2 regions of the Mycobacterium sp. NGS64 genome follow, and region 1 is predicted to be linked to the other one. Evidence: riboswitches for the same ligand, from Rfam matches in the RefSeq annotation. Region 1 holds a riboswitch; the other holds the start of a gene.
The links. A riboswitch is a leader RNA that binds a small molecule or an ion and turns the genes downstream of it on or off. The one in region 1 is predicted to bind cobalamin.
Positions count from the first base shown of each region.

Region 2: linked by a shared signal. The riboswitch ahead of metE (5-methyltetrahydropteroyltriglutamate--homocysteine S-methyltransferase) and the one ahead of AC5Y4S_RS05730 ((2Fe-2S)-binding protein) in region 1 are both predicted to bind cobalamin.

Region 1 covers NZ_JCALCI010000001.1:1,143,080-1,150,096, reverse strand. Annotated here, with positions in the region: gene miaB (tRNA (N6-isopentenyl adenosine(37)-C2)-methylthiotransferase MiaB) at 1-1,238, opposite strand, end outside; gene recX (recombination regulator RecX) at 1,293-1,811, opposite strand; gene recA (intein-containing recombinase RecA) at 1,777-3,909, opposite strand; cobalamin riboswitch at 4,076-4,207, shown strand; gene AC5Y4S_RS05730 ((2Fe-2S)-binding protein) at 4,247-4,918, shown strand; gene AC5Y4S_RS05725 (DUF3046 domain-containing protein) at 5,029-5,223, opposite strand; gene AC5Y4S_RS05720 (PE family protein) at 5,396-5,896, shown strand; gene AC5Y4S_RS05715 (glycosyltransferase) at 5,917-7,017, opposite strand, start outside.
Region 2 covers NZ_JCALCI010000002.1:675,949-682,965, reverse strand. Annotated here, with positions in the region: gene AC5Y4S_RS11550 (LLM class flavin-dependent oxidoreductase) at 1-394, opposite strand, end outside; gene AC5Y4S_RS11545 (GntR family transcriptional regulator) at 457-1,134, shown strand; gene AC5Y4S_RS11540 (hypothetical protein) at 1,131-1,343, opposite strand; gene AC5Y4S_RS11535 (DUF3556 domain-containing protein) at 1,454-3,208, shown strand; gene metE (5-methyltetrahydropteroyltriglutamate--homocysteine S-methyltransferase) at 3,279-5,549, opposite strand; cobalamin riboswitch at 5,707-5,843, opposite strand; gene AC5Y4S_RS11525 (cytochrome P450) at 5,925-6,875, opposite strand; gene AC5Y4S_RS11520 (SDR family oxidoreductase) at 6,938-7,017, opposite strand, start outside.

The DNA of each region.
Region 1 (7,017 bases):
ATGCGTGCCGTGCGGGCGTCCTTGCGCCCTTCGCCGGTGGCGACCAGCAATTCGACGGTCTGGCCGACCAGCGCGCGGTTGCCCTCCAGCGAGATCTGCTCCTGTAGCTCGACCAACCGCTCGTAGCGTTCCTGCACAACGGCTTTCGGTAGCTGGCCGTCGAAGTCGGCGGCGGGGGTGCCGGGGCGTTTGGAGTACTGGAAGGTGAACGCCGCCGCGAAGCGGGCCTGCCGAACGACATCGAGGGTGGCGGCGAAATCCTCTTCGGTCTCGCCGGGAAATCCGACGATCAGGTCCGTGGTGATCGCCGCGTGCGGCATCGCCGCCCTCACGCGGTCGATGACGCCCAGGTAGCGCTCGGCGCGGTAGGAGCGGCGCATCGCGCGCAGCACCCGGTCGGACCCGGACTGCAGCGGCATGTGCAGCGCCGGGCAGACATTGGGTGTCTGCGCCATCGCCTCGATGACGTCGTCGGTGAACTCGGCCGGGTGCGGCGAGGTGAAGCGCACACGTTCCAGCCCGTCGATGCGCCCGCACGCCCGCAGCAACTCGGCGAAGGCGCCGCGATCGCGGGGCTGCGCGGGGTCGGCGAAGGACACTCCGTAGGCGTTGACATTCTGGCCCAGCAGGGTGATTTCGAGGACGCCGTCGTCGACCAGCGATTGGACCTCGGCGAGGATGTCTGCCGGGCTGCGGTCGACCTCCTTGCCGCGCAGCGACGGCACGATGCAGAACGTGCAGGTGTTGTTGCACCCGACGGAGATGGAAACCCAAGCGGCATAGGCGGATTCGCGGGCGCTCGGCAACGACGACGGGAACTGCTGCAGCGCCTCGGCGATCTCCACCTGCGCGACCCTGTTGTGCCTCGCGCGGTCGAGCAGCGTCGGCAGCGATCCGATGTTGTGCGTGCCGAACACCACGTCGACCCACGGCGCCTTGCGCAGCAGCGCGTCGCGGTCCTTTTGGGCCAGGCAGCCCCCGACGGCGATCTGCATGTCGGGGTTGCCGCGCTTGCGCGGGGCCAGGTGGCTGAGGTTGCCGTACAGCTTGTTGTCGGCGTTCTCCCGCACGGCGCAGGTGTTGAAGACCACCACGTCGGCGTCGGCCCCGTCGTCCGCGCGCCGGTAGCCGGCCGCCTCCAGCAGGCCGGCCAGCCGCTCCGAGTCGTGGACGTTCATCTGGCAGCCGTAGGTGCGCACCTGGTAGGTACGCGCTCCCGAAACATCTCGGGCCACCATCGAAGTCACGGGGCCATGGTACGGCGACCTGGGTCGGCCGAATGAACCCGCAGCTTAGACCCGGCGGCGCTCGCGTTCGGCGGCCAGCTCGGCGAGCACCACCTCGCACGCCAGGTTCTGGCCGTAGCCGCGGCGCGCCAACATCCCCACCAGCCGGCGGGTCACCCGCGCCTCGTCGGTCAGCGTCTCGCGGCGCAGCTTGGCCCGCACCAGCTCTTCGGCCCGGTCCCGCTCGGCGGCGGCGTCGATCCCGGCCAGCGCGGCGCCGATCAGCTCTTTGCCGACGCCCTTGGTCCGTAGCTCGGCGGCCAACGCGCGTCGGCTCTTTCCCGCCTTGGCCCGCCGGGACTCGACCCACTGTTCGGCGAACTCGGCGTCGTTCACCAGGCCGACGGCGGCCAGCCGGTCGAGCACCCGCTCGGCGACGTCGTCGGGGTACCCGCGTTTGGACAGCTGACCGGACAGCTCGGCCCGGGTGCGCGATCTCGCGGTGAGCAGGCGCAGGCACAGCGCCCGCGCCTGCTCCTCGCGGGAGGGCTCAGAAGTCGACGGGGGCGGGGAGGACGTCTTCATCGGTCACCACGGCGCCAATGCCGAGCTTTTCCTTGATCTTCTTCTCGATCTCGTTGGCGATGTCGGCGTTTTCCATCAGGAAGGTGCGCACGTTCTCCTTGCCCTGGCCGAGTTGTTCGCCCTCGTAGGTGAACCACGAACCGGACTTGCGGATGAAGCCCTGGTCCACCCCCATGTCGATCAGCGAGCCCTCGCGGCTGATGCCGCGGCCGTAGAGGATGTCGAACTCGGCCTGCTTGAACGGCGGCGACACCTTGTTCTTGACGACCTTGACCCGGGTGCGGTTGCCGACCGCGTTGGTGCCGTCCTTGAGCGTCTCGATCCGGCGCACGTCCATGCGCACCGACGCGTAGAACTTCAAAGCCTTTCCGCCCGTTGTCGTTTCGGGCGAGTTATGCACCATCACTCCGTCAACGAAGTAATTGTGATTGCCCTCGACCTCGATATCGAACCGATTCATCGACCGGGTGTGCGGTTTGACATGCACATCGAGAACGCGGGCCGGTACCAACTGCTGCGTGGGTTCGGCGAACTGTGGCGTCACCGTCCCCTGACCGCGGAAGCGCGGCAACAGCTTGTACTCCATGGACGGCGCCATGTACGGCGCCACCAGCTTCTGAAACTTCGCGGTTGCCGCGGTGGAGAACACCAGCACCGCCTTACCGGCTGAACCAGCCTGACGCAGACGCACATCCAAGCCGTACGTATCACACAGGTACTCACGCAACCGCGCACGGGTGCCTTCGCTCATGGCTTCGACGCAAATCTCGATGCGCCCGCTGCCACCTGCCGTACGCTCCTGCAATCCCTTGGAACGCAAGGTGAATGAGCCGTCATCCATGTACCAAATAGCCAGAGCCAGGGGCGTGAGCACCTTGAGATACTCCTCGGACAAGAACTTCTTGCCGTCCCCGAGATAGACCGCGCGCTGTAATTCAGCGAGCTCCGGCAGTGGGGTGAAGTCGACAAAGCTCGCGCCCTTTGCGTTCTCTCGCACCGAATGCCGAATGTTGCCCATTAATGCGGTCTTCCACTGCAGGTACTCCAACTGCTTGGCGCCGTGTCCCAGACGGAAACGGACCCCATTGCGATCGCGTCGGTTGGATGAGAGGTTCCCGTCACCCATCAGCGATCCCAATACCACCTGGAACTGCTGATCGCTGAGCAGATGGGGTTCGGTGGCCAGCACCCGGTCGCCTGCGATGAGGTCACCGGCTTCTGTCCAGCCGCCCGGTGTGCGAATGAGGTGGTTGGGCGTCGCGGCGAATTGCGACTTGCCGTTACCGCTGGACTTCTCGACGGTGAACTGGAGGAACTGTTCCGCCGGCCCGTTGTTGAACCAGCTCACAACCTTGCGAGGCACAACCTGGTCCGTCTTCGGGTCGTAGGACAGCACCTCGACGTCCATCTTGCTGTTGACTATCTTGCCGATCTTTTCGGTGGTGCCATCTGCAAGAGTCACTCGGGTCGAATAGTTCATGCACCCAAACATCACGCCGATCTTCTCCCGGAGCTGGTTGATGAAGATCGCCGTGGTTCCCGAGTTGTTGAGCGCGCCGGTCATCTTGCGCAGCGCCTGACTCATCAGCCGGGCCTGCAGCCCGACGTGGCTGTCGCCCATCTCGCCCTCGAGCTCCGCGCGCGGCACCAGGGCCGCCACCGAGTCGATGACCAGGATGTCCAGGGCGCCGGAACGGATCAGCATGTCGGCGATCTCGAGCGCCTGCTCACCGGTGTCCGGCTGGCTGACCAGCAGCGAGTCGGTGTCGACGCCGAGCTTCTTGGCGTAATCCGGGTCCAGGGCGTGCTCGGCGTCGATGAACGCCGCGACGCCGCCGGCGGCCTGGGCGTTGGCCACCGCGTGCAGCGCGACGGTGGTCTTACCCGAGGATTCCGGGCCGTAGATCTCCACGACCCGGCCGCGTGGCAGGCCGCCGATGCCCAATGCCACGTCCAGTGCGATGGATCCGGTCGGGATGACCGAGATCGGCTGGCGCATCTCGTCGCCGAGACGCATCACCGAGCCTTTGCCGTAGCTCTTCTCGATCTGGGCCATCGCCAGCTCGAGGGCCTTCTCGCGGTCGGGGGCTTGCGTCATGATGCCTCTTCCTATCGTCGTTGGGTTCTTCTGACCGGTATCGGTCGGTTGGCGGTGACCCTAGGCGCGGGGTCCGACAAGTCCCCGAACGCTCACCACAGTAGCCGAACACCTGTTCGATTCAAGGTGACACGCCGGGCGTCCGATGGCGTGTGGCAACATTTGCTACCGACAAGGCGCTGACGGGGCTGACAACCTGAGGAAACCGGTGCGAATCCGGTGCGGTCCCGCCACTGTGATCGGGGACGGACACGTCCCGACCCGAGAGCCAGATACTCACCGTCAGCGCTTCCTCACGAGAACTGGGGCGGATTTCCCCAGAGAGGGTTGGTTGCGCATGGACATTTCTGCCGAGCTGGCCGAAATATCTTCCTACAAAAGGTTTTTCACGTTCACGGTGGGCGGCGACGCGGCCGGGTGGCATCCGGTCGGGCAGTCATACGCCGACGGGTTCGCCGACCTGATCGAGGCGACCGCGCAGCGCTATCACACGTCGGACCTGCGGATCGCCGCCTCGCTGGTTCACCTCGGCCACGCCACGCGGTTGTGGTCGCCGGTGCTGGCGTGTGCGCTGGGCCACGGCGTGATCCCCGATCTCAAATGCCTGCAGCGCGCCGACGACGGGGCGCAGCTGCGCATGCCCGAGCCCGTCGGGCAGGCCGTCGACCGCCCGTCGGCGAAGTTGCTGTACCGCCTCGTCGTCCGGGGACACATGAAACCGTTCGCCGCCGGCCTGCGGGTCAAGCTGGCGCCCGCCCTGCTGGCGGGCAACATCGCGTCCGCGCTGGTCGGAGCGTCCCGGGCGCTGCTCGTTGCGCGTCCCGACCTGCGGCCCGCGATCGTCGAGATGACCGAGTCGCTGCTGGACACTGGCATGCTGGCCGGGTCCGGCGTGATCACCGGCTCGCATCTGGGCTTCCGGCGTCGCAGCTGTTGCCTGTTCTATCGCGTGCCCGGGCGATCGGTCTGCGGCGACTGCGTGTTTCGGCGGGAGCGCCCGGGCCGCTGAGTGTGCAGCCAAGGTTTTGCGTGTGTATCCAGGGCGGTAAACAGGCCCGGATCGCGCCGCCAGCACATACTCAAAGCCGCCAGCTCACACTCAACGCCGCCAAAGCAAACTCACCACTGATCGCGCGGCACGTCGAAATCGGCGCACAGGGCGCGCCAGACGTCGCGGGGGTCGACCCCGTCCTCGATCGCCTGGGCGGCGGTGCGGCCGCCGAACCCGCTCAGCACGTGATCCACCAGCACCGACGCGCCGTAGGTGGATCCGAACCGCAACACAACCCGCTCGTTGAACTCCGTCAGCCGCACGCTCGCCAACATACCGAGCCGGTCTTGCCGGCCAACGAACCTGGTGATCGCGCCCGCAAAACCGGCTGGGGCCAGCTGCCTGAATCCTTGTGCGCGCGGGCATTTCAGCGATTACTATCGCCCCGTCACCGATGGCGGCGACATTCTCGAAAGTGGCTGAATGGGAGGTCAGGTGTCGTTTGTCACCGTGGAGCCGGAGGCCCTGATGGCTGCGGCTTCGGATTTGGCCAATATCGGTTCGACGATCAAGTCGGCGACTACCGCGTCGGCAGGGCCAACCACGCAGATAACGGTCGCAGCCGAAGACGAAGTGTCGGCTGCAGTCGCGTCGCTGTTTTCCAGCCAAGCCCAAGAGTTTCAAACGCTGATCGGGCAGGCCGGGCGATTTCACGACCAGTTTGCCCAGGCGTTGAGCACGGGTGCCGGGGGATACACCGCCACAGAGGCGGCCAACTCTGCCTCCGTTATATCCAAGGTAGAAACGAAAATATCCGGACTAGAGGCGAAGCTAGCCCAGGAACGCGAGCAGGTGAAGCAAGAATGGGGGCAAACTGAGGAACGGATCAGTTGGCTGCGGAGGGAGCTTCGTCAGGAGATTGAGAAGAGCGGGGAACTGCGAGAAAGGCTGGCAAAGCTTGGACAACCACTACTGATCTTTGGTCGCCTGGCGTGAGCGGTTTGCAAGACGCTGAGCTACCCCGCTAAAGCCAGCGCTTCGCGGCACACCCGCACCGGGTCGGCGACGTCGGCAATGCCGGCGGCGGCCTGGCGCGCGGCGTTGCGGTAGCCGGGCGACGACAGCACCTCGCCCACGGCGGCCACCAGCGCGTCGGCGGTCAGCGGCCGGATCAGCCGTCCGCTCCCGTGGCGCACCACCCGGTTGGCCATCTCCCACTGGTCCCCGCCGCCGGGGACCACGACCAGCGGCACGCCGGCCAGCAGCGTTTTGCTCACGATCCCGTGGCCGCCGCCGCAGACCATCAGGTCGGCGTGCGCCAGCAGCTCGGACTGGCGCCCCAGCCCGGCCACCGCGTACGGCGGCAGCGTCAGCTCGGCCCCACCCAGCCGCGAGACCACCAGGCGCGAGCCCGCCGGCAGCGTCTCCCCGGGTATCAGGCACTGCAGCGCGGCCTCGGCCAGGCCCGACGTCCCGGTCGACGCGGTCGACGGCGCGACCACCACCACCGGCCCGGGGCCGGGCGGCACCTCGAGCACTCGATCGGTGGGCTCGAAGTGCAACGGCCCGACGACGACGGCCTCCTGCGGCCAGTCCGGGCGCGGCACCTCGAGGGCCGGCAGCGTGGCGATCAGGCGGCGCAGCGGCCCGGGGTCGACGGCGGGCAGCCCGATCTCGAGCCGGGCGGCCGCGCGCTGCTTGATGCCGGCGCGCCAGGATCGCCCCGTCAGCGCCCGCATGCTGGCGTCGCGCAGCCGGCCGCGGAAGCCGGTGCCCGGCGCCAGCCCGCTGCCGATCGGCGGCAGCCCCTTCGACGGCAGGTACAGCGGATGCGGGTTGAGCTCGATCCACGGGATCCCCAGCAGCTCGGCGGCCATCCCGCCGCCCGCGGTGATGACGTCCGAGACCACCAGGTCGGGCGCCAGGTCGCGCAGCGCCGGGACGTTGAGCACCGCCATCCGCGCGGCGCGGCGATGGATCCGGGCCCCGGCGTCGATGTCCTCGTCGGTGGCGGCCAGCCCGTCCAACTCGGCGGCGTCGATGCCGGCCGCGCGGGCGGCGCCTGTCCATTCCGCGCCGGTGAACAGGGTGGGCCGATCGCCCGCCTCGACGAAGCG
Region 2 (7,017 bases), on a different contig from region 1:
GGCCGCCCGAGAGGTGGTCCAGCGTCGCAAAGGTTCTGGCGACGTGGAAGGGCGCGTAGTAGGTGGTCGAGTAGGTCGCCCCCAGGCCGATCTTCGACGTAGTCTGCGCCAGCACGCCGAGGATCAAGCCGAGATCCAGCTTGACGGGGCGGGCGCCGTACTGAACCGCATCCGAGACACTTCTGCCGTAGACCCCCGGCATCGCCAACCGGTCGTCGAAGAACATCAGGTCGAAACAGCCCTCTTCGAGTTGGCGCCCGATCTTCGCGTAGTAGGAGGTATCGAGGTACCCGTGCTCCGTGGCCGGGTGCCGCCATGAGCCCGCGTATACCGAGGTACTGCCCGCCTGCATGAAGGCGACCAGCGCCATGTTGTCCGTTCGTCGCGTAGCCATGATTAAAATCTAACATCTGATATATCAGATTTCAAATGTGTGATGTCGGGTAAAGTCTCACCATGCCTGGTGTCGACGACATCGCGGCCACGGTGCGCGAGCGTGCCGCGCGTGAGCTGCGCAACCGCATCCTCACCGGCGCGTTGCCCGCCGGGTCACGGCTCGACCTCGACGCGATCACCGAGGAGTTCGCCACCAGCCGCACTCCCGTGCGAGAAGCATTGCTGGAGTTGTCTTTCGAGGGTCTCGTCCGCGTCGCTCCGCGCAGCGGCATCACCGTCATCGGTGTCAGCTCCGGCGACGTGTTGGACAGCTTCACCATCCTCGGCGTGCTGACCGGACAGGCCGCCGCCTGGGCTTCCGAGCGCGTGACGCCCGAAGAACTCGGCAGGTTGCGAGCGCTGGCGGCCGACGTCGCCTCCCGTTCGGGAGACGACAGCATCGGCGAAGCGAACTGGCTCTTTCATCAAGAAATTCACCGTGCGGCGCACTCGCCGCGACTGCTTGCTCAGATCAGGCATGCCGCCCGCGTCGTGCCGACGAACTTCCTCACGCTGTTTCCCGAGCACGAAAAGCAGTCGCTCAACGAGCACGAGGAACTACTGGATGCGCTGGAGAGCGGAAACGCCAAGGGGGCCCGGTCGATCGCGGAACGGCACGTGCTCGATGCCGGTCGCTCACTTGTCGAATGGCTTGAACAGCGCGGAGACAGCTTTCTAGCGCCGACGGTCCAGACTTAGGACGGCCCACCGTACTGCCACACCAGAGAATGCGCGCCGGTCATGGTGGGGTTGCACCACATCGTGCGGCCGTTGGCGTCGGTGGTGGTGGCGTGCAATACGGTGCAGGAATCACCCGGCGCGGGTGCGTCGGCCCGGGCCACACTGGCGCTGGCGATCAGTGCCGAGGCAGCCATCAGCGCCGCGACGAGATATCGAAGTCTGCTCATGGTGGAGTTCTCCTAGCGACTTCACGGTATCCGCCGGTTAACTTGCGGGCAAAAGATTCTTTGCCCCTACCCAAGCCATACGCCTAGAACGCGTTCTAACCTGTCAAACCATGGGATTTCTCAAGCCCGAGCTGCCCCAGCTCGACATGGAGGAATGGAACAAGGGCACCCGCAGCGAGAAGATCCGTCCGATGGCCCGACATTGGGCCGAGGTGGGCTTCGGCACGCCGGTCGCGCTGCACCTGTTCTACGTGCTCAAGATCCTGCTCTACATCCTCTTCGGATGGCTGTTCGCCTCGGCCACCAAGGGACTCGGCGGGTTCACCAACGTCGCGCACTGGTGGTCCGAGCCGATCGTCTTCGAAAAGGTCGTGCTCTACACGATGCTGTTCGAGGTGGTCGGGCTGGGCTGCGGCTTCGGGCCGCTGAACAACCGGTTCTTCCCGCCCTTGGGCTCGATCCTGTACTGGATGCGGTTCGGCACCATCCGGCTGCCACCGTGGCCGGATCGCGTCCCGCTGACCCGCGGCACCACCCGCAAACCGGTGGACGTCTTCCTCTATGCGGCGCTGCTGGTGATGACGCTGTGGACTCTGTTCGTCGACGGGACCGGCCCGGTGCCGGAATTGGGCACCAGCGTCGGGCTGCTGCCGACCTGGCGCATCGTGGTGATCCTGCTGATCCTCGCGGCGGCGGGGCTGCGCGACAAGGTGATCTTCCTGGCCGCCCGCGGCGAGGTGTACGCGGCGATGACCGTGACCTTCCTCTTCGGCGGGGCCGACATGATCGTCGGGTCCAAGGTGGTGTTCCTGGTCATCTGGATGGGCGCGGCGACGTCGAAGCTCAACAAGCACTTCCCATTCGTGATCTCCACGATGATGTCCAACAACCCGCTGGTGCGGCCCCGCTGGCTGAAGCGGCAGTTCTTCGAGAAGTTCCCCGAGGACCTGCGGCCGGGGCGGCTGTCCCGGTTCCTGGCCCACGTGAGCACGGCGATCGAGATGTTGGTGCCGCTGCCGCTGTTCTTCTGCCACGGCGGCTGGCCGACGACCGTGGCGGCGTTCGTCATGGTCTGCTTCCATCTGGGGATCCTGTTGTCCATACCGATGGGCGTGCCGCTGGAGTGGAACGTCTTCATGATCTTCGGTGTGCTGTCGTTGTTCGTCGCGCACGCCCGGCTGGGGTTGGCGGACCTGAAGCATCCCGTGGTGGTGGCGATCCTGTTCGTCGTCATCGCGGGGATCGTGGTGCTGGGCAACCTGTTCCCGCGCAAGATCTCGTTCCTGCCGGGCATGCGCTACTACGCCGGCAACTGGGACACCACGCTGTGGTGCATGAAACCGTCGGCCAACGACAAGATCGGGCGGGGCATCGTGGCGATCGCCAGCATGCCGCAGGCCCAGCTGGAGCGGTTCTACGGCAGCCCGGAAGCCGCCCAGATCCCCATCTACATGGGGTACGCGTTCCGCGGGTTCAACACGCACGGCCGGGCCCTGTTCACGCTGGCGCACCGCGCCATGGCGGGCCAGAACGAGGACGACTACCTCATCACCGACGGCGAGCGGATCTGCAGCACCGCCATCGGCTGGAACTTCGGTGATGGCCACATGCACAACGAGCAGCTCATCACCGCCATGCAGCAGCGCTGCCACTTCGAGCCCGGTGAGGTGCGGGTCGTACTGCTCGACGCGCAGCCGATCCACAAGCAGACCCAGGCCTACCGGCTGGTGGACGCGGCCACCGGCGAGTTCGAGCGCGGCTTCGTGCGGGTCGCCGACATGGTGACCCGCCAGCCCTGGGCCGACGACGTGCCGGTCCAGGTGCTGTCGGAGCCGGCCGACGAGCCGGCCGAAAAGCCGGAATAGGTTCACGAGCGTAACCACACTGCGAGATTTCGGTCCAAAAATCGCAGTGTGGTTACGCTCGCGGCAAAGGCTAGGCGCCCGCCCGGACCTCCCGGGCCGCGGCGACCATGTTCCGCAGCGACGCGGTCACCTCGTCGGGGTTGCGGGTCTTCAGCCCGCAGTCCGGGTTGACCCAAAGCCGTTGCGGCGGCACCGCTCTCAGCGCCGCCCGCAGCGACTCGGCCATCTCGCCCTCGCTCGGCACCCGCGGTGAGTGGATGTCGTACACGCCCGGGCCCACGCTGTTGGCGAAGCCGACCGAGTTCAGGTCGTCCAGCACCTCCATGTGCGAGCGCGCCGCCTCCAGCGACGTGACGTCGGCGTCCAGGTCGGCGATGGCGCCGATCACCTCGCCGAACTCCGAGTAGCACAGGTGGGTGTGGATCTGCGTCGAGTCGGCCACGCCGGAAGTCGCCAGGCGGAAAGCCGCCACCGCCCACCGCAAGTAGTCCTCCTGCTGGGCGCGGCGCAGCGGTAGCAGCTCGCGCAGCGCCGGTTCGTCGACCTGGATCACCGCGATGCCCGCGTCCTGCAGGTCCACGGTCTCGTCGCGGATGGCCAGCGCCACCTGGTTGGCGGTGTCGGCCAGCGGCTGGTCGTCGCGCACGAACGACCAGGCCAAGATGGTGACCGGCCCCGTCAACATGCCCTTCACCGGCTTGTCGGTGAGGGACTGGGCGTAGCTGATCCACTCGACGGTCATCGGGTGGGTCCGCGCGACGTCGCCGTACAGGATCGGCGGCCGCACGCAGCGGCTGCCGTAGGACTGCACCCAGCCGTTCTGCGTCGCGAAGAAGCCCTCCAGCTGCTCGGCGAAGTACTGCACCATGTCGTTGCGCTCGGGCTCGCCGTGCACCAGCACGTCCAGGCCCAGTTGCTCCTGCAGCGCGATGACGTCGGCGATCTCCTTGCGCATCTTGGCGACGTACTCGGCCTCGTCGATCTCGCCGGCCCGAAAAGCTGCGCGCGCCTTGCGGATCGCCGACGTCTGCGGGTACGAGCCGATCGTCGTGGTCGGCAGCGGCGGCAGGTGCAGCCGCGCCTCCTGGCTGGCGCGGCGTTCGGCCGCGCCGCCGCGGTGCGTGCCCGACGCGACGATCTCGTCGATCCGGGCGCGGACCCCGTCGTTGTGCAGCCGCGGATCGCTGCGACGGGAGGCGACGGCGGCGTTGGACGCCGCGATCTCGTCCGCGACGGCGTCGCGCCCGTCACACAGGGCGCGCGCGAGAGTGACGACCTCACTTACCTTTTCGGCCCCGAACGCCAGCCAGCTGCGCAGGTTGTCGTCCAGCCCCGTTTCGGGCTCCAGCGAATACGGCACGTGCATGGTGGAGCACGACGTCGAAACCGCCACGCTGGCAGCCGAACCCAGCAGGGCCGTCAGCTTGGCCAGCGCCGACTCCAGGTCCGTGCGCCAGACGTTGCGTCCGTCGACGACGCCGGCCACCAGCAGCTTGCCGGACAGTTCCGGGATGCCCGCCACCGCGGTGCCGGCACCGGCGACCAGGTCGACGCCGATGGCTTCGACGGGCGTGCGGGCCAGCCCTGCCAGCGCCGCGCCGGGGTCGCCGAAGTAGGTGGCGACGTGGATCGCGGGCCGGTTGCTCGCCGAACCGAGCGCGGCGTAGACGGCCTCGGCCAACGCGGGCGCGTCGGGGGAGATGTCGGTCACCAGGGCCGGCTCGTCGAACTGCACCCACTGGGCGCCGTGCTCGGCGAGCAGCGAGAGCAGCTCGGAGTAGATCGGCAGCAGCTCCCGCAGCCGCTCGATCGGCGCGCCGCCGCCGTTGATGCCCTTGCTCAACAGCAGGAAGGTGATCGGACCGATGACCACCGGCCGAGCGGGAATACCTTGCGCAAAGGCCTCTTTCAGCTCCGAGAGCACCTTGTCGGGGTTGAGCGCGAACCGCGTCGCGGGCTCGATCTCGGGGACCAGGTAGTGGTAATTGGTGTCGAACCACTTCGTCATCTCCAGCGGCGCGATGTCGTCGTTGCCGCGGGCGAGGGCGAAATAGCGGTCCAGTTCGTCGGGGACTTCGCCGGCCCGCACCGGTAGCGCGCCGAGCATGACGGCCGTGTCGAGCATCTGGTCGTAGTAGGAGAAGGTGTTCACCGGCACCGAGTCCAGGCCCGCGGACGCGAGCTGGGACCACATGTCGCGGCGCAGGGAAGCGGCGACGGATTCCAAGTCCGATCGGCTGGTGCGTCCGGCCCAGTAGCCCTCGGTCGCGCGTTTGAGTTCGCGTTTCGGGCCGATGCGCGGGGAGCCGGTAACCGTTGCGGTGAAGGGTTGCGAGGTCACGATTTCGTCCTATCGATCGACGGGGCGCTCACCGCCGCGGACGCGCAGCCGATCCGATCACGGTGAACGCCTTCGGGTTACACCGCACCGGACACGGCCAAACGCCCAATCCACGAGGCGATGAGCCGCCGGACGCGGCGCGCCCGGCACCGCTGGCAGGTCTTCGGACTCGCAGGCGCGCACCGGGTGGTGCTCCTAGTGGCCGTCGCTTCCCAGTCGTGAGACCAGTGCGTGTGACGGCGGTCGTTCCTGCTCACCGCTGCGGGACAGTCCCGGACTCCCACCGGGTTCCCTCTCGCGAGGCGGGTCTAACGTTGCCTCGCTCGATGCCGACGCCGCGGTCACGGCGACGGCAGACCAGCTGCGCAGCGGAGTCTACCGCGTCGACCGGTCCGAGGACCTCGCCACCAGCGGCAGCTTCGGCAGCCACAAAGAGTTCTCGGTGTTCGGGAACCCAGCCACCGGCCAAAAACCGGGAGCCGGCCCAAGATCGCCGGCCCGGTCGAGCCACTCCTCGACCAGCACCCGCAACACCTGGCGGACGATGTGCCCGCCACGGCAACGCATCGACCCCGCACCCAGGCTCCAATGTCGGTGCGCCCTAACGCCGATCACCAGATCATCGGTGGACATGGCGTCGCTGCCGTCCCGCTGGACCGCGGCGATGCACAACATCACGACCACGCCGGGCGGCATGTCCACCCCGGCGACGGTCATCGGCTGGGTGGTGAAACGTTGGCAGCCCTGCACCATCGGCTCCAACCGCAGGATCTCTTCGACGAACTCGCGGATCAGATCGGGCTGACGTCGAAGCGCGTCGCACAATTCGGGGCCGCGCGCCAACGCCAACAGGTGCCAGCCGGCGTGTTTGAACAGGTTGCGGCACGCCTCGGCAAAGACGTGGCCGGACCGCCCGGCCAGGTGCTCGGCGGGCAGCAGCCGCAGGCGCGACACGACGTCGAAAAGGGCACCGGCCATCGGCGCGGTCACATCGGCCACCGCGTCACCGCCACCGGCGGCGGCGAAACGATCGATCAGCTCGGCGGCGATCGGACGGAACACCGCCGCGATCTCGTGCGCTGATTTCGGCGCGAACAGCCGGTCGTGCACCTCGAGATCGCTTTCGGGAAGAGCCCGGGCGCGATCCAACCGGGGATCGTCCAGGTTCGCCAACACCTGCTCCCGCCCGACGACGAACACCCAGCTAGCCCCCGGGTCTCGCAAAACGGGGCCGGCCTCTCGCGCCAGGCGCCAACCCAAGCCGCGGTCCGTGCTCAGGGCGGCTGCCGCCTCGGGAGGAAAGACCGGGCAGTCGCCAAGCTTCACGCGCCCTGTCCTTCCATCCCTATCAGCGAATCCGCCCCGGAAGCCTCCGTGCGCAGCGGAGTTTACTGGTCAGCGAGTGCTTCGGCGATGGGGACGCCGTCCCCCTCGGCGCCGTTGTTGAATTCGATGGTGCGGCCGATGG